3 regions of the Microbulbifer hydrolyticus genome follow, and region 1 is predicted to be linked to each of the others. Evidence: predicted binding sites of a transcription regulator. Region 1 holds the regulator's gene; each other region holds the start of a gene.
The links. Region 1 encodes PhoB, which activates phosphate uptake and scavenging genes when phosphate is short. Its sites were predicted from a motif close to TGTCATAAANNTGTAACA; they were not measured.
Positions count from the first base shown of each region.

Region 2: a site for PhoB is predicted at 3,238-3,255, ahead of GTQ55_RS14910 (PhoX family protein). Genes of this name have one in related genera too.
Region 3: a site for PhoB is predicted at 3,524-3,541, ahead of GTQ55_RS08615 (porin). Genes of this name have one in related genera too.

Region 1 is NZ_CP047491.1:89,050-94,579, forward strand. It holds gene GTQ55_RS00380 (DUF938 domain-containing protein) at 1-160, shown strand, start outside; gene GTQ55_RS00385 (hypothetical protein) at 182-541, shown strand; gene phoR (phosphate regulon sensor histidine kinase PhoR) at 609-1,922, opposite strand; gene phoB (phosphate regulon transcriptional regulator PhoB) at 2,058-2,762, opposite strand; gene ubiA (4-hydroxybenzoate octaprenyltransferase) at 2,895-3,776, opposite strand; gene GTQ55_RS00405 (chorismate--pyruvate lyase family protein) at 3,806-4,393, opposite strand; gene GTQ55_RS00410 (dicarboxylate/amino acid:cation symporter) at 4,606-5,530, shown strand, end outside.
Region 2 is NZ_CP047491.1:3,480,109-3,485,638, reverse strand. It holds gene msrP (protein-methionine-sulfoxide reductase catalytic subunit MsrP) at 1-467, shown strand, start outside; gene GTQ55_RS14915 (protein-methionine-sulfoxide reductase heme-binding subunit MsrQ) at 467-1,099, shown strand; gene GTQ55_RS14910 (PhoX family protein) at 1,186-3,141, opposite strand; gene GTQ55_RS14905 (TonB-dependent receptor) at 3,418-5,530, shown strand, end outside.
Region 3 is NZ_CP047491.1:2,047,666-2,053,195, forward strand. It holds gene GTQ55_RS08610 (M16 family metallopeptidase) at 1-2,273, opposite strand, end outside; gene GTQ55_RS08615 (porin) at 2,501-3,436, opposite strand; gene GTQ55_RS08620 (DNA internalization-related competence protein ComEC/Rec2) at 3,759-5,530, shown strand, end outside.

The DNA of each region.
Region 1 (5,530 bases):
GGGCAACGCCGGCTTTGATGATCGGCTCAGGGAGAAGGACGCCTTGCGCGGTATCCGTGACCTGGAGTGGCTGGACCAGCTGGCGGAAGCGCAAGGCCTGCGCAGAACCGAGAACAACTACCTGCCTGCCAACAACCAGTTGCTGGTGTGGCAACGCTAAACCAGAAAACAGGAGTGTCTTATGCCCCCATGGTTTGAAGTTACCGTTTCAATTGCCGCTGCGGTTGCGGCGGTGCTTTTTTTCGCCAAGTACCGCGAGACAGCGGCGGCGCTGCACGAGTCCGAGCGCATGAAACACAAGCTGTCGAAAGAGCTGGACCGCTATCGCGATGTGCCCCAGCTACGCGCCCTGCGCGATGGGCTTATTGGCGAGCGCAATCTGCCGGTGGACGACGAGGGCCGGGAGCACCTGCTGATCCGCAACAGTGCCCGCAAGCTGGTGCACATCACCGTGCAGAAAAACGCGCAGCCGGTGCCGGATGGTGAAGAGGTGAGTTATCGCGCGGGTGGTGAAGAGCGTCGCCTGCAGGAACTAGAGTAGCCGCGCCCTGCCCCCGCCCCCCAAGCCCCACCCGTGGGGCTTTTTGTTATCCGGTCAGGCAACAGGATCAGGCGGAACTGGCGAGGGTTAGCTTCTGGGGGGGGAAATTGAGAGTAAAAGTACTGCCGCGGCCGGGCACGCTGGCCACGCTCATGTTGGCATTGTGGCGAAGCAGCACATGCTTGACGATCGCAAGCCCCAGGCCTGTGCCACCACTTTCCCGCGATCGGCCTGCATCCACCCGGTAAAAGCGCTCCGTCAGCCGCGGGATATGCATCGGGTCAATACCGATTCCCGCGTCCTTCACCGAATAGTGACCGCCGGCAGCATCGGCTTTCCAGCGCAATTCGATGGGCCCGCCATCGGGGCTGTACTTCACTGCGTTGAACGCCAGATTGGCAAACGCGCTGTGCAACTCGCCCGCGTCGCCGGTAAGGATGCAGTCCTCTTCGCAGTGCACTGAAATTTCATGGCGGTCGGCGCTCAGTGAACGCGCTTCCCCGGCCACACGCTCCATCAGCTCCCGCACCGAAACCCGGTCGCGCCCGCTATCGCGCTCTGATGTTTCCAGCCGCGCCAGCAACAGCAGATCGTTTACCAGGCTGGTCATGCGCGCCGTCTGCTCGCTCATCTGTCCCAGCGGCCGGTCCCAGTTTTTTGGCGCCTGGCCACTGGCCTGCAGAGTTTCCAGGTACCCTGCAATCACCGTCAGCGGGGTGCGCAATTCGTGGGAAACGTTCGCCACAAAATCCCGGCGCATCTGCTCCAGATTATGCAGTCGTGTCACATCCCGTACGATCACCAGCGCCTCGTCCTGGCCGAAGCGGGTCACTTCCATTTGCAGTATGCGTGAATCGTCACCCGGCGCCGGCAGCGTAATCGGCTCTTGGTAACGGTCGAGTTGTCCCTGCATGCGTTGGTACATGTGCTCGACAAAGCGCGGGTCGCGCACGAAATTGATCAGTGGCTGGCCCGCATCGTCCGTCTGTAACCGCAGCATCTGCCCTGCCGCCGGATTCCACCACGCCAGGGTGCCTTCGTCTTCCAGCGCCACAATTCCCTCGCGCAGCGCACTGGTACTGTCCTGTACCCGGCGCAGCATGGAGTGCAGCTTCTGCTTTTCCTTGCGGTGGCGGCGCTGCAGGCGATAGAAATCGTCGGAAATATCCCCCCATACCCCGAAGCTGGTCGGTGCGGGACCGCGACGGCCGTTGGCAAGCCAGCGGTCGAACTGGCGTTGTTGCCAGAGCAACCAGAAGAGATAGACGCTGAGGCCGGCACAAAGCGCCAGCCACCAGTGGCCGGTCGAGAAACCGAAAATGGTGGTGCCGAGGGCGATGACGATAAAGCGCGAGAATTCGCCAATACTGCGATCGAGCATGATGGTTGGGCCATCTGTTTAGAGTTGGGAGTTGCGCGCAAAACAGAGCAGGTAATACGCGAAAACCTTAGCGAAGGCGGAGTGCCGGGTGCCTCCGGGCTCTAACGGAGCCCCAGATTCTTTCAGGGATTAGGATTACACCCTTTCCACGGTCTGTACAGAAAAGCGGTAACCGGTGCCGCGCACTGTCTGGATATAGCGTTCGTGACCGTCAATGGTCAGCGCCTTGCGCAGCCGGCGGATGTGCACGTCTACGGTGCGCTCCTCAACGTACACGTTGCCGCCCCACACATGGTCCAGCAACTGCGTGCGTGTATAAGCGCGCTCCTGGTGGGACAGGAAAAAGGTCAGCAGGCGAAACTCGGTGGGGCCCATTTCCACAGGGTTGCCGTTGATCGTCACCCGGTGGCTGACCGGATCCAGAACCAGACCGCCCGCGGTCAGCGGCTCTTCCGGCGTACTCGGGCCCGCACGACGCAATACTGCCTTCAGGCGCGCGACCAGCTCCCGGGGGGAAAATGGCTTGGTGATGTAATCGTCTGCACCCGTCTCCAGCCCCTTGATCTTGTGATCCTCCTCACCCTTCGCCGTCAGCATGATGATTGGCAGTGAAGCGGTCAGCTCATCCCGCTTCAGGCGGCGCGCAAGCTCGACACCGGAGACGTCTGGCAGCATCCAGTCCAGCAGAATCAGGTCCGGCTTCTCATCGATGATCAGGGCGTGGGCCGCCTGGGCATTCTCCGCCTCCAGGCAGCGGTAATCTGCCATCTCGAGGGCTACACGCAACATATCCCGTACCGGGGCTTCGTCGTCGACTATGAGAATCGTCTTGCTGTGCATCGTTCTGCCATACCCTAACTGATGAGTGCGCCATTCAACTGACACTTCCTAGAGTGGCCATTTAACGTCACTTTAATGACAAATATATGACAGGAGGGCGCCGATCACGACCCATCGGGGAACAGGCTCGAATCAGTTCGCCAGAAAGTGGAAAAAAATTCCCATGAAAATGGTTGCCCCAACCCAGTTGTTGTTCAGAAATGCCTTGAAGCAGTCATCCCGTTGCCGCTCCCGCACCAGCCACTGCTGATAGCCAAACAGCCCCGCGGCGACCGCCAGGCCACAGTAATACAGGGCACCCAGCGACTCGCGGCTGCCCAGCATCAACAGTGCCAGAATCACCATCACTTGCAGGCTGGCGGTCATTACCCGGTCCATGTCACCAAACAGGATCGCGGTGGATTTGACCCCGATCTTGAGGTCATCGTCGCGGTCTACCATGGCGTAAAAAGTGTCGTAGGCCACCGTCCACAACAGGTTGGCAGTGAACAACAGCCACGCCACCGCCGGCACCTCGCCGGTGGTCGCGGCAAACGCCATCGGGATTCCCATGCTGAACGCCGAACCGAGAACCACTTGCGGCAGGTGCGTGTAGCGCTTGGCGAAGGGATAACAGAAAGCCAGCGCCAGCGCCGGCAGTGACAGCAGGACGGTGAGCTTGTTGGTGGTGAGTACCAGCAGGAAGGCGAGCAACATGAGGCCGCCGAACAGCATCATCGCGCCTTTCGGGGTGGCTGCTCCGGTGGCGAGCGGGCGCTGGTTGGTGCGCTTTACATGGCCGTCTATGTTGCGGTCGGCAAAGTCGTTGACCGCACAGCCGGCAGCGCGAGTCAGGATCACACCGAGGGTGAAGACAACGAACAGGTGCAAGCCGGGCCAGCCCTTGGCGGCAATCCACAGCGCCCACCAGGTGGGCCACAACAGCAGCAGAGAGCCGATGGGCCGGTCCAGCCTGACGAGCTGCCAGTATGGGAGGGCGGCGGGCCAGCGCTGCTGGATCTGTTGGCTGATCATGGTTTCTCTCTTGTTATTGGCCGTTGTGTTCAGGCCAGGGGTGCTTTGTGGGGATTGAAGCTGCTTAGGAAGGTCTCCGCAACCAGTAGTGGTTTGTCGTGCAGCCAGAACGTGGAGCGGCGTCCCCAGGCCTGGGGCTCCATCGTATCCAGTTCCGCCTGTTGGCAGCGCGGGTTGCGCGCAAGGCGATTGAGGACGATGGGGCCGCGGCGGATGTCAGGCTGGCTAAACAGGAGTTCGCCGAGTGGGCGGTTATCGAGGTTGCGCAGGTAGCGGGATTTGCCGCCGAGGGTGCGTTCCGGGAGTACACTGCGGGCATACACCCACGGCTGTTCGTCGCTGCCGTAGAGGAGCACTTCGCGCACCAGCGCACGGGTTCTCTCTTTCAGGTTGAGGGCGCGGCGCTCTTCGAGGTTGGGTTGCTGCCAGCCCTGACTGAGTATCTGCACGCTAAACTCGCCGTGGCTCAGATGTTTGAGTGCGGCGGTGAGGGAGCCGGGATGCAGCAGCCACGGCAGCAGCTGCTCCGGGGGCGTATGTCCGTGGAGGCTTTCCAGGGGTTGTGGATGCCAGTCACCGATGGCCAGGAAAGGTGACTCGTAGGGGGCGTGGTACAACGCAGACTCCGCGCAGGTTCAAATAACCGCATTGTACCCGACCGGCGCTGCGGGGAAACGGGGGGAACTTTGCCCAGACCGGATGCGACCGATATAGTTGCGCGACTCCTTCGAATAAATTGGGGGCGGTGCCGGTTGCCGCACCTTCGCGTCACGTATAGTGGCCTAATTGAATAATTCCAGTATTTGCTGGAGCAATGACAGGATGGACCATGGGGCTCACCAAAAAAATTGTACTGGCCATGATCGCGGGGATCGCAGTCGGCCTGATCTGCAATGTTCTCAATACCAGCCAGGTGCTGGGGGCCGGGGTGACCGGTTTTATCAATAATTACCTGACCAATGGTCTGTTCGACATTATCGGCCGGATATTCATCGCCTCGTTGAAGCTGATGGTTGTGCCGCTAGTGCTGGTTTCGCTGATCTGTGGTTCCTGCGCCCTTTCGGAAGGTAGCCGTGTGGGGGTACTGGCGGGCAAGACGGTGCTGTTGTATCTGGTAACCACAGCTGCGGCCATTTCGCTGGCGCTGCTGCTGGCCATCGTGATTCAGCCCGGGGCGGGTATGGAGGGCATCGCCGGGGATGCTGCTTTTGAGCCGCAGCCCTCGCCACCACTGTCCGAGGTGCTGATCAATATCTTTCCCACCAACCCGGTGGATGCGATGGCAAAAGGCAACATGCTGCAGATCATCGTGTTTGCACTGTTGATGGGCTATGCAATTTCCCGCAGCGGCAAGCCCGGCCAGCGAATTGCCGGTTTCTTCAATGACCTGAACGATGTGATTATGCGCATGGTCGGTGTGCTGATGGCATTTGCGCCCTACGGTGTATTTGCGCTGCTGGCCACCAAGATTGCATCGCTCGGCTTCGATGCAATCCTGCAACTGATGAAGTACTTCATGGTGGTGTTGGCGGCACTGCTACTGCATGCCTTCGGGGTCTATTCCATCCTGCTGAAGCTGCTGTCCGGCCTGAACCCGGTGCAGCTGTTTAAGAAGATGCGCCCGGCGATGGTGTTTGCCTTCAGTACCGCCTCCTCGGCGGCGACAATTCCGGTGACGTTGTCCACAGTAGAGAAGCGCCTGGGCGTGGATAACAAGGTGGCGTCGTTCACCATTCCGCTGGGGGCGACCATCA
Region 2 (5,530 bases), 820 kb from region 1:
AGACCCTCTACGATCCGCAGCAGATGCCCGGACAGCGCAATCGCTATGTGGGGGGCGGGGTGGATTACCCCTATGTGGAGGGCCTGCGGATGGACGAAGCCATGCATCCCCTGACCATTCTTTCCGTGGGCCTGTATGGCAAAACCTTGCCGCCGCAGAATGGCGCGCCCATCCGCCTGGTCGTCCCCTGGAAGTACGGCTTCAAGGGGATCAAGTCCATCGTCAAAATCAAGTTGGTGGAGCGTATGCCGCCGACCAGCTGGAACAAGCTGGCTCCACAGGAGTACGGCTTCTACGCCAATGTGAATCCCGCGGTGGATCACCCGCGCTGGTCTCAGGCCAGTGAGCGCTTTATCGGTCCCGGCGGCCTGTTCGCGGCCAAGCGGCAGAAGACGCTGCCATTCAACGGATACGCGGATGCCGTGGCCGACCTTTACACCGGTATGAACCTGAAAAAGTTTTACTGATGAGCCGCCCTGAGAATAAAACGGCGTGGCGCAAGCGGCTGGTGATTGTGCTACAGGTCTGCGTACACGCAGGCGCGCTGCTGCCACTGTTGTGGCTGTTTGTTGCCATCAATCGCGGTGACCTTGGCGGCGATCCGGTAAAGGAGCTGATCCATTACCTGGGTATGGGGGCCCTGCGCCTGCTTCTGCTTACACTGCTGGTCTCACCGCTGGCGCGTGCGCTGCACTTCGGCCAATTGAACCGAGTGCGCAGACCGCTCGGGTTGTGGTGTTTTACCTGGGCCAGCCTGCACTTTAGTGCCTGGCTGGCGCTGGACCTGGCGCTGGACTGGTCTCTCATTGGCAGCGAGCTGGTCAAACGCACCTATATCCTGCTCGGTTTCACCGCGTGGCTGATGTTGCTTGCGCTCGCAGTCACCTCACTGCCGGTACTGATGCGCAAGATGGGGAAGAACTGGAAGAAGCTACACGGCGTGCTGTATCCGGTCGTGTTGCTGGTCTGCTGGCATTTCTGGTGGTCGGTGAAGAGCGGCTGGATTGAGCCCGCGATTTATTTGTCCATCGCCCTGGCTCTGCTGATCTGGCGACGGCAGTCTGTGGTGCGCTGGGTTAGATCCTTGCGCAGCTGGTAGGTCTGGACTGGCCGTTGCGCGCTGGCAGTGAGCGGGCCGGGTAGCGGTCCTGCCACCCGACCCGCGCCAGTGCAAACCAAAACGCCCTAGCTTCCTACGACCCCTGCATCCTTTCGGCGAATCGCCAGTACCGTCGGTCTTGGGGGAAGGTCAGGATCGTTATCCGGCCAGCGGTGTAGCGGGTTATCGAATGTGGAGCCGTCCGCATCCGCCGGGTGCTGAACAGAAACAAACAGGGTTTTACCATCCGGGGTAAATTCGGGGCCGCAGATTTCACCACCTTGCGGGCAGCCAAAGAAGTGCCTCGGTGCGGCTCTCAGCTCACCTTCCGTGGCCATGGCCCAGAGTCCATCGTGAAACCCGAAGCTCTCACAGCCGTCGGTTGCGATCCACATATTGCCGCGCTGATCGAACGCCACATTGTCCGGGTTGGCAAACCAGCCGTCGGCAGAAATATTGCCTGTGTGCTGCTGGCCGTAGGCGCCTCGCTCGGCCGGATCCTCCGCATTGGGGTTGCCGCCCAGCAGAAACGTATTCCAGTGAAAGGTATCACTGACATGGTCCCTTGCGCCGCTGCGTCCGGGCGGCACTATCTCAAGAACATGCCCCGCAGTGTTGCGCGCGCGGGGATTGGCCGCATTTACCTGATCGGGTTTGCGTTTTTTGTTTTTGGTCAGCATCACGTAGGTGCAGTCATTGACCGGGTTTGTCTCTACGTCCTCTGGCCGGTCCATCGGTGTCGCGCCGAGCAGCCTGGCGGCACGCCGGGCATCTACCAGCACGTCAGCCTGATTCCTGAATCCGTTTTCCTGCGTCAGTGGGCCCCGGCCGTGTAGCAGCGGTAGCCAGCGGCCAATGCCGCCCTCGGAAAACTGGCCCGCATAAAGCGTACCTTCGGTCAGCAATTCGCGGTTGCGTACATCGTCACCCGGCTGATAAACACCGCGGGATACAAAGCGATACACAAACTGGTGCTCGTCGTCGTCACCGCCATAGGCAACGATGGGTTTTCCCGGCTTGCTCACCAGCGTGAACCCCTCGTGCTCAAAGCGCCCGAGACCGGTCAGCTTGCGTGGTGTGGATTCCGGATCGTACGGATCGTATTCCACCATCCAGCCAAACCGGTTTGGTTCGTTCGGCTCCACGGTAATATCGAAGCGGCGGTCATAATCGCCCCAGTTGCGGTTTCCCGGAGAAATGCCAAACGCGTGGTGATTGCGGGCCTCGATTTCATCCGCCACATTGTCCGGGTCCCCCTGAAAGGCGCCACCAAAACCCTCCTCGGCAATCAGCACGGTCCCCCACGGGGTTTTTCCGCCGGCACAATTTCCCACGGTGCCCAATACCCGCGTGCCCGTGGGATCTTCGTTGGTCTGCAGGCGGCGGTCACCGGCGGCGACACCGACAATGTTCATGGCCGTGGTGAGGGAGAGTCGGCGGTTGTACAGGCTGCCCAGCACCGGCAGCCAACCGTCTGGCGTTTTTTCTATCTCAACAATCGTGTGCCCACAGGCCTGTTGTTCGACCGCAATATGTTCGTCACGGGTGCCGCGGTTGGAACTCTTTTCCGTGTATCCGGAAAACATCAGATGCGGCTGCGTGTACTCGTGGTTGATGCACAGTAGCCCGTGCTCGCTATTCCGGCTTTGACGATGTTTCTCGCCCTCGCCGGGGCCGGCGTCATTGGCCAGGGGCATATAGGCGATAAAGTCGTTGTTGTAGCCGAAGCGCCTGGCCTGCTCCGAAGCGTTCAGTTGCTCCGGTTTGAATTTCCCCGCGAACGCATCCAGTGGATCCCCCCAGCTCAGTACCCGGTCGGCGCTGTAGCCTTCAGGTACATGGTGCTTGAAGTCCAGCCGGTGCGGTATCTCGTTGAACTTCAGGTTTGCCGAGGCGTTGCTCTTTTTGTCCTGTAGGCAGCCCGGTAGCACCGTGGCACCGGCGGTGGCGGCGGTCGCTGCGCCGATTGCCTTGAACAGGGTGCGTCTGTGCGGGCTGTCAGGTGCCTGCTTTTCCGGGGAAACGTGTTTGCTGTCTGTCATCACTTGGTAACCAAAAATTCATTTTTCTTTCGGCGCGAGCTGGTCGTTGCCCGTCGTGCCGACTCCCTCTTCGTGAAGCAGAGGTTAGCGGCGCAATATGACAATTTTAAAAAAAGCGTAACGCAAATTTCACAAGTCAGGACTAGCCTGCGCCCTCAAATCAACCGGTAGGGCGAAGTGCTGTGTATTTCCCCGCCGACAAACGACCAGACAACTGCTTCTGTAACAGTAAAAACCACTTTCTGGTGGAAACGGGTAAAAGGGAAACGGGGACCTATGACCAAGTCAGTATTGAACCTGAAAATGGTGGCACCTCTTGCCGCCGCAATCATCTGTGTAAATGCCGCGGCGCAGGAATCACCGGAAAAGCAGGGGGAGCTGATGGAGACCATCGAGGTCACCGCTCAGGCCGCCAATGCCCGCAGTGATATCGAGCGCCAGCGTGCGTCCAACAAGGTTGTCGCAGTACAGACGTCCGAAGCCATTGGCGAATTGCCGGATGCCAACGTGACCGAAGCCCTGCAGCGCATGTCTGGCGTATTTATCGCCCGCGACCAGGGGGAGGGGCGCTTTGTAGGGGTGCGCGGTATTGATCCCAACCTGAATGCCTCCACCATCAACGGCATGAACCTGCCGGCCCCGGAAACCGATAGCCGCGCCGTAGCCCTGGACGTAATACCATCGGACCTGCTGGCAAGCCTCGAAGTATTCAAGACCCTGACGCCGGACATGAGTGCCGATTCCATTGGTGGCGCCATCGAGATCAAGAGCATCAATGCACTGGAACATGACGGTCAGACCTACAAGGTGAGCGTGGAAAATGGCTACAGCGAACTGCAGGGAGAAAACAGCCCGAAAATTGCCGGCACTTACACCAACCAGTTTGAGCTCGGCGAGCGTAGGCTCGGCGTTGCCATCGCCGCGTCCCACCACGAGCGCAACTTTGGCTCGGAAAACATTGAGACCGACGGTGTATGGGAAGAATTTACTGCACTGGACGGGAGCGAAGGTATCACTGCCGCGGAAATCGAGGAGCGCGACTATACCGTAACCCGCGAACGCACCGGTCTGGCGGCAAACTTTGACCTCGAAATTTCCGAGGGCAGTCAGCTGTACCTGCACACGCTCTATTCTGATTTCTCCGATACCGAGGAGCGCCAGCGTAACTCCTACAAGCTGGACGAGGAAAATGACGATCCGGATACCATTTCGGGAAGCTCTGTGACCTGGTCTGATGCGGCGCTGGAGAAGGAATTGAAAGACCGCTACGAAGAGCAGGAAATCCTTTCTGTCGTTGCGGGCGGCACCCACGACTTGGACACCTGGGGGGTGGAATATGCACTCGGTTTCTCCCACGCCGAAGAGTCCGAACCGTTCCGTCGTGATACCACCTTCGTTCAGGAAGGCCTGGAGCTGGGCTACACCCGCGCCGGTAAAACTCCGAAAATGTTCGCCGCTGACGCCAGCGCCACGGATGCCGGCAGCTACGAGCTGGATGAGCTGGTAGTCGAAGACAACTACACCGACGATGAAGAGCTGAGCTTTCGCATCGATATCCGTCGTGACCTCGAAGTGGCCGGCAACCCCTCTGAGTTGAAGTTCGGTGTACACGAGCGCCGTCGCGAGAAAACCGGTGACCTGAACGCGACGGTTTACGATGGCTTTGGTGGTGACTTCACCCTCGCAGACTTTGCCCTTACCGGTGTCGAGTACGGCCTTGGCAACTTTGGCCCGGGCGTGAACAAGGGCGCGCTCAACACGTTTATCAACCAGAACCTGGGTAACTTCGAAATTGATGAAACCAGCACAGCGCTGGATTCTGCGCGCGATTATGTAATGAACGAAGATATCTCCGCGTTCTACGTAATGAACGATATCGATTTCGGACGTGCCAGCCTGGCGTACGGCGTGCGCTATGAAGCGACTGACTTCAGTGCCGAGGGTTACCGTGTGGCCGAGTCCGGCGCGCCGATTCCCGGATCAGAAGAACTGGCTGAAGACGTGTACGCGGCCGCGGTCGCGTATGAGCGCAACTACCACAACCTGTTTCCGAGCGTGAACGTCAAGTACGACTACAGCGAAAACGTGGTACTGCGCGCGGCCTATACCGAGTCCCTGTCCCGTCCGTCTTTCGGTGACCTGAATCCGTCGCCGGAGGCCATCGAATACGATGAGGGTGAGCTGGAAGTGGAAGCGGGCAACCCGGCACTGGATCCCTACGAGGCGCGTAACTACGACGTTTCCTTCGAATACTACGCCGATTCCCTGGGGATGTTCTCTCTCGGCGCCTTTCACAAGCAGATCGACAATTTTGTGGTTACCGCCGACGTCGCCAGCAGTGCCGACTACAGCCTGTACGTAGGTAGCCTGGCGGTGGAAGAAGCGGAAA
Region 3 (5,530 bases), 2.0 Mb from region 1:
CGGCCTTCGATTTCCGGTTTCTCGAAGGCGATGGCCGGACGCGCTGGCTGGGATACTTTCAGCTGTGCCAGTCCGTCCAGCGCCTTGACGATTTTATCGTGGGGCAGGCTGGTACTGACGGTGACACCGCCAAAGTTAGCGGGGAAGTGCGCCGCGTAGTATTGCTTGACGTCTTCGAGAGTGATGTTGGCAACGGTATCCGGGAGGCCGCCACCGGGAAAGCTCAGAGGGTGCTCTGGGCCGCGCATCACTGCACCGACTGCGCGGGTGGCCAGGCCCTGCGGGGTCTTGCGGGCCTGCTGCAGACCTTCAATGGTCTGTTGCTTGATGCGCGCGAAGTCTTCCTCGGTGAAGGCAGGCTTGAGCATACGCTCCATCATCAGCGGCACGGCCTTGTCCAGGTGCTTGGCCAGCACATTGAGAGAAACCGTGGTGTCGTAATCGCCGGCGCTGACGCTGACTGATGCGCCCAGCCGTTTCAGTTCCTCGGCGAACTCGGCGGCGCTGCGCTCGCTGGTGGCCTCGGTCATGAGGGAAGTCATCAGGGAGGTGAGGCCTGCTTTGCCACGAGGCTCGTCGCGCTGGCCAACGCCAAACACTGCCTGCACGGTAACGGTGGGAGTCTCTTCATTCTGCACGGCCAGCAGGCGTACGCCATTTTTCAGCTTGCCGTCCTGGATTGTCGGCAGCTCTACCTGTGGATTCACGCCCGGGGAAGGCTGCACACTGCGGTCGAATGTATCCTTGACCGGTCGCAACGCCAGGGCTTCTTCATCGTCGCCATAGCTTTCCGGGATGGTGCGTTGCCATTCATAGTTCTGCGGTGCAGCGGCCAGTTCTTGCTTGCCGTTGGGGACCACGCTCAGCAGTACCGAGGGCTTGGCAGCAATGTACTGGTCGAAAACGCGGGTCACGTCAGCGGTCTCAACAGCCAGATAGGCATTGATCTCATCGTCGATGCCTTTGGGGCTGCCGGTGAAGGTTTCAAATGCGGCGAGAGTGGAGACTTTACCGGCAACAGACTGCAGGCCGAACACGCGGCTGGATTCATAGCCTGCCTTGAATTTAACCAGGTCATCCTCGGTAACGCCGCGCTCGACGAAATCGGTAAGGGTGTCGCGTACTGCCTGTTCCATTTCCGCGAGGGTTTCACCGGATGCGGGGTTCTGGATCACGATGAACCACATCTCGCAGGCCAGTTCTTTACAGGAATGAGAGACACTTGCCGATACCGCACGGCCGGTCTGCACCAGGCGCTGATAGAGCATGGAGTCCTGGCCCTGGCCAAGAATCGCTGCGGCTGCATCCAGCGCGGGCTCATCCGCATGGCTGCTGTGGACCGTTGGAATCATCATTGCCAGTGCCGGCAGGTGGATATTGTCCTCCAGCGTGACATAGCGGTCTTTATCGAGCTTGGCCGGCTGCTTGGGCAGGTTTTCGACTTCAGGGCCAGCGGGAATCGACCCGAAATATTTGTTTACCCACGCGAGTGTCTGCGCCTTGTCGATATCACCGCCAATGGTCAGCACTGCATTGTTGGGACCATACCAGCGCAGGAAAAACCGTTTGAGGTCGGTAAGGTCTGCACGATTCAGGTCTTCCATCCAGCCAATGGTTGGCCAGGAGTAGGGGTGACCATCCGGGTAGGTGGCGGCAAACATGGTTTCCAGGGCGCGCCCATAGGGGCGGTTGTCAACGCGCTGGCCACGTTCGTTTTTCACCGTTTCGCGCTGAACCTCGAACTTTTCCTGGGTAACCGCGTCGAGGAACACGCCCATGCGATCGGCTTCCAGCCAAAGTACGGTTTCCAGCTGGTTGGCCGGTACGGTTTCGTAGTAGTTGGTGCGGTCGGTATTGGTAGTACCGTTCATGGTGCCACCGGCTTCGGTGATGATGCGGAAATGCTCTTCGTCCGCAACGTTCACCGACCCCTGGAACATCATATGTTCGAAGAAATGGGCAAAGCCGGAGCGGCCTGGATCTTCGCGGTTGGAACCGACGTGATAGGTAACATCCACGTGCACTAGCGGATCAGAGTCATCTTCGTGCAGTACAACGGTCAGGCCGTTGGCAAGTTTGTATTTGTCGTACGGAATGGCGATTTCTGCGCCGTCGCCGTCGAAAGTTTCGACCAGCGTTATACCGGCGGGGAGGGCACTCTGCGCTTCACTGGCGGCGTCGGTGTTTGCTTGCGGGGCCGAATTCTCGGGCCCTTTGCTACAGGCTGCCAATAGCGCTGCAGCGAATATCATTGCGACTTTGGTGCGATGCATCACGATTGAAGACTCTCTTTTTATTGGAGACGCATCGATGCTAACACAGCCAGGGGCGCTAGTTAGGTCTAATGGGCCAGGTTCGCGGCATTGTCCGTCACAATAAAGTGCCATAGAACATTTGGACCATCATCACAATCAAGGCCCCCTAACTGGTTATCCTGCACTTTTAGCGCATTGGGGCATTTTAATGACAGCTCGGGTACTTTGTTTGAGCCAAGTGCTTCTTAGAACTTGAACTCTGTACCTACACCCACGTAGCTGCGCTCGTAGTCGTCCGCTGCGCTTTCGTTGGTGTAGAAGCTGAACACTTTTGCCGCTTTAGACAGCTTGTAATCCAGCCCCAGGCTAAAAGTCTCTCCATCCGTTTTTACGATGTCGGACTGGCCGTATTGCGCCTTCGCGGTCCAGTTGCTGATTTTGTAGGCCACGGATGTCATCCAGCCATCCTGGTTGCTGTTGTCGGCTTTTTCCTGCTCTTCGTAAAGGCCGCCAACCTGCAGGTTGCCGAAGTTATACTGGGCTACCACACGGTTAACCTTCCAGTCGTTGGCTTCAACACCCTGATCGTAAGCATACGCCAGGTACACACCGGCGTTGTCGTACGCAAATGATACGGAAGTACCATTGTCGCGGGTATCGATCACATTACCGCCGTCATCCAGAATCTCGGCTTCCTTGTTGCTGACGTAGGCCGCGGCAACCTTGAAGCCGGCAAACGACGGCGTGGTGTACTGCAGGTTGTTGGATTCGCGGTTGTCGCTCTTGGTGACCAGGCTTTTGATGTCGCCCTCAAGGTCGTTGAAAAGATCGACCTTCTTCTGCGCCACTTTCAGCGGGGTATCGAATTTACCGCCGATGACCTGACCGAACCCGCCTTCCAGGCCAGCGTAGATGTTGCGCTGGCTGAAGGTTTCGCCTTCACCGTCGATGTTTACCTGATATTCCATTTTGTAAATGCCATTGATGCCGCTATCCAGTGGCAGCTCGCCTTTTACCCCCAGGCGGGAAGCATTGCTTTTCACATCAGTCGTGGCGCCATCGCCTTCATCGTTGGATTGGAAAGAGGCGTTGGCCTTACCGTAAAAGGTGAATACTTCTTCTGCGTTGGCGAGGGTAGGGAGGGCCGCTGCCAGTGCCAGGGTGATCGCAGTCTTTTTCATGGTTGGTCTCTGAATGTAAAAAAGGGGAAGCCGTCGTTCAGTTGCTGCGCAGTTTGCTTCGCTTTTGTTACACACATGCTTCGCTTTTGTTACAAACAGATGAAACATGAAAATTTCTTGAATTTTTTGTGTCTACCTCGCGGCCAACGAGACGGTTTGGGCAGTAATGCTCACTGCGGACTGGTGCAAAACCATAACTATTGGACGGGTGTCCGTTTGCGGGGGCGGCCACATCGGGATTTAATCGCGTAGCTATTGGACATGGATGTTGTGAAAAATGGGGCAGGGATTGTTGCGAAGGCCTTGTGCTGATAGTGGCAAGGTGGGGCTTTCCGTCACCGGTGGGTTATGGCTATTCGGTATTGGCATTGCCCAGGTCGCGTTGTGGCCGCGGTTGCCGGGCCTGTCCACGGCACTTTGCGCTGTCTATTTCAGCCTGGTTCTGGTTTTACTGCTGGCGGCAGTACTAGTTGCTCGCCGGGGGTATGGGCGACCGTCAAAATGGCTAATGGTACGTGGCGCTTGCTATTGGTTGTTGCCCTTCCTCATCGGCGCCGGCTGGGGGCTTTATTGGGATCGCGCAGCGCTGGATGCGCGTTTGCCACCGGCTCTTCACGGCACGGATTTTGAAGTCACCCTGCAAATCACTTCTTTGCCCGAGTCCCGACCTGCCGTATTCCGCTATGGCCGAGGCCACGGCTCCGGATCAACGGCGCTGGATGTGCAGTTTCTCGCGGAAGTCGAGTCTGCTGAACATGCTGCGCTCGTGGGACAAAAGGTACTGGTGTCCTGGTATGGCAGCGACCGTATCGCTGAGATCCGGGCGGGCAGCCGCTGGACCATGCGGTTGCGGCTAAAGCGCCCGCGGGGCAGCGTGAATCCCCATACGTTTGATTACGAAGCCTGGCTATTGCAGGAGGGCGTTTTCGCAACAGGCTACATCCGTGAAAAGGCGCTGCGGCCCGTGTTGCTGGAGGACGGCGCAGGCCTCTACCGCTTACGGGAGTCAATCCGGGACCGGGTGACCGCTGCGAACCTCGGTTTTGGACGGCTTCTGCGCGCGCTGCTACTCGGGGATAAATCCGGCTTGACGGATACCGACCGGAAGGTTTTGCAGAGCACGGGTACCGCGCACCTGTTGGCGATCTCCGGGCTGCATGTGGGCATGGTCGCCGGGTTCTTCCTGCTGATCGGCGGGTATTTAGGACGCCTGTTGTCCCCGTTCGGTTCGTGGAACTCGCGCCTGCTCGCCGGGTCGGGTGGACTGGCCGCCGCCGCGGGTTACACACTGATATGTGGGGCACCGTTGTCCGCGCAACGGGCCCTGATCATGACAGCAGTCGCCATCAGCGTGTGGATATGGGGCAGGCGTGTTGCGTCCGGGCTGGCATTTGCCCTGGCTGTGGCGATGGTATTACTGCTGCAGCCATTGGCTGTGCTCAACCCGGGGTTCTGGCTTTCGTTCCTCGCTGTGGCAGCGTTGCTGCTGTGCTACAGCGGCCGGACAGTGTCTGGTCCGGACGTTTTTCATGCGAGCGAATCGCGCTCGACCCTCGCGAAACTGCTCAGTTATGTCGGTCAGTACATCAAACCCCACACGATCGTCGCGGTGCGCAGTCAATGGGTTGTGATACTGGCGCTTCTGCTGCCGTCTCTCCTGTTTTTTTCCGGAGCCAGTGCCTCCGCACTACTGGTCAATCTGGTGGCGATTCCGTGGATGGGCCTGCTGATCCTGCCCTCGATCATGCTCGGCGCAGTGATGCCAATGGGGATCAGTGGCTTCTGCTGGCAGTTTGCCGACTGGCAGCTCGCGCTACTCATGCGGTTTCTCCACGGGGTGGACGGGCGCTTCCCCAGCTGGCAATGGCTGACCGCGCCCGGTTGGTGGGTGGTTGGTCTCGCACTGGTCAGCGTGCTTATCCTCATGCTGCCGCGGGGCTTTCCCGGTCGCTTGCTGGGGTGGTGCATGCTGCCCGTTGTATTGGCTCCAGCGTTACCCTGGCGCTCCCAGGAGCCAACAGCGCTGAGTGTCACGGTGCTCGACGTGGGTCAGGGCCTGGCGGTAGCGGTGGCGTCGGATGACCAGTATCTGGT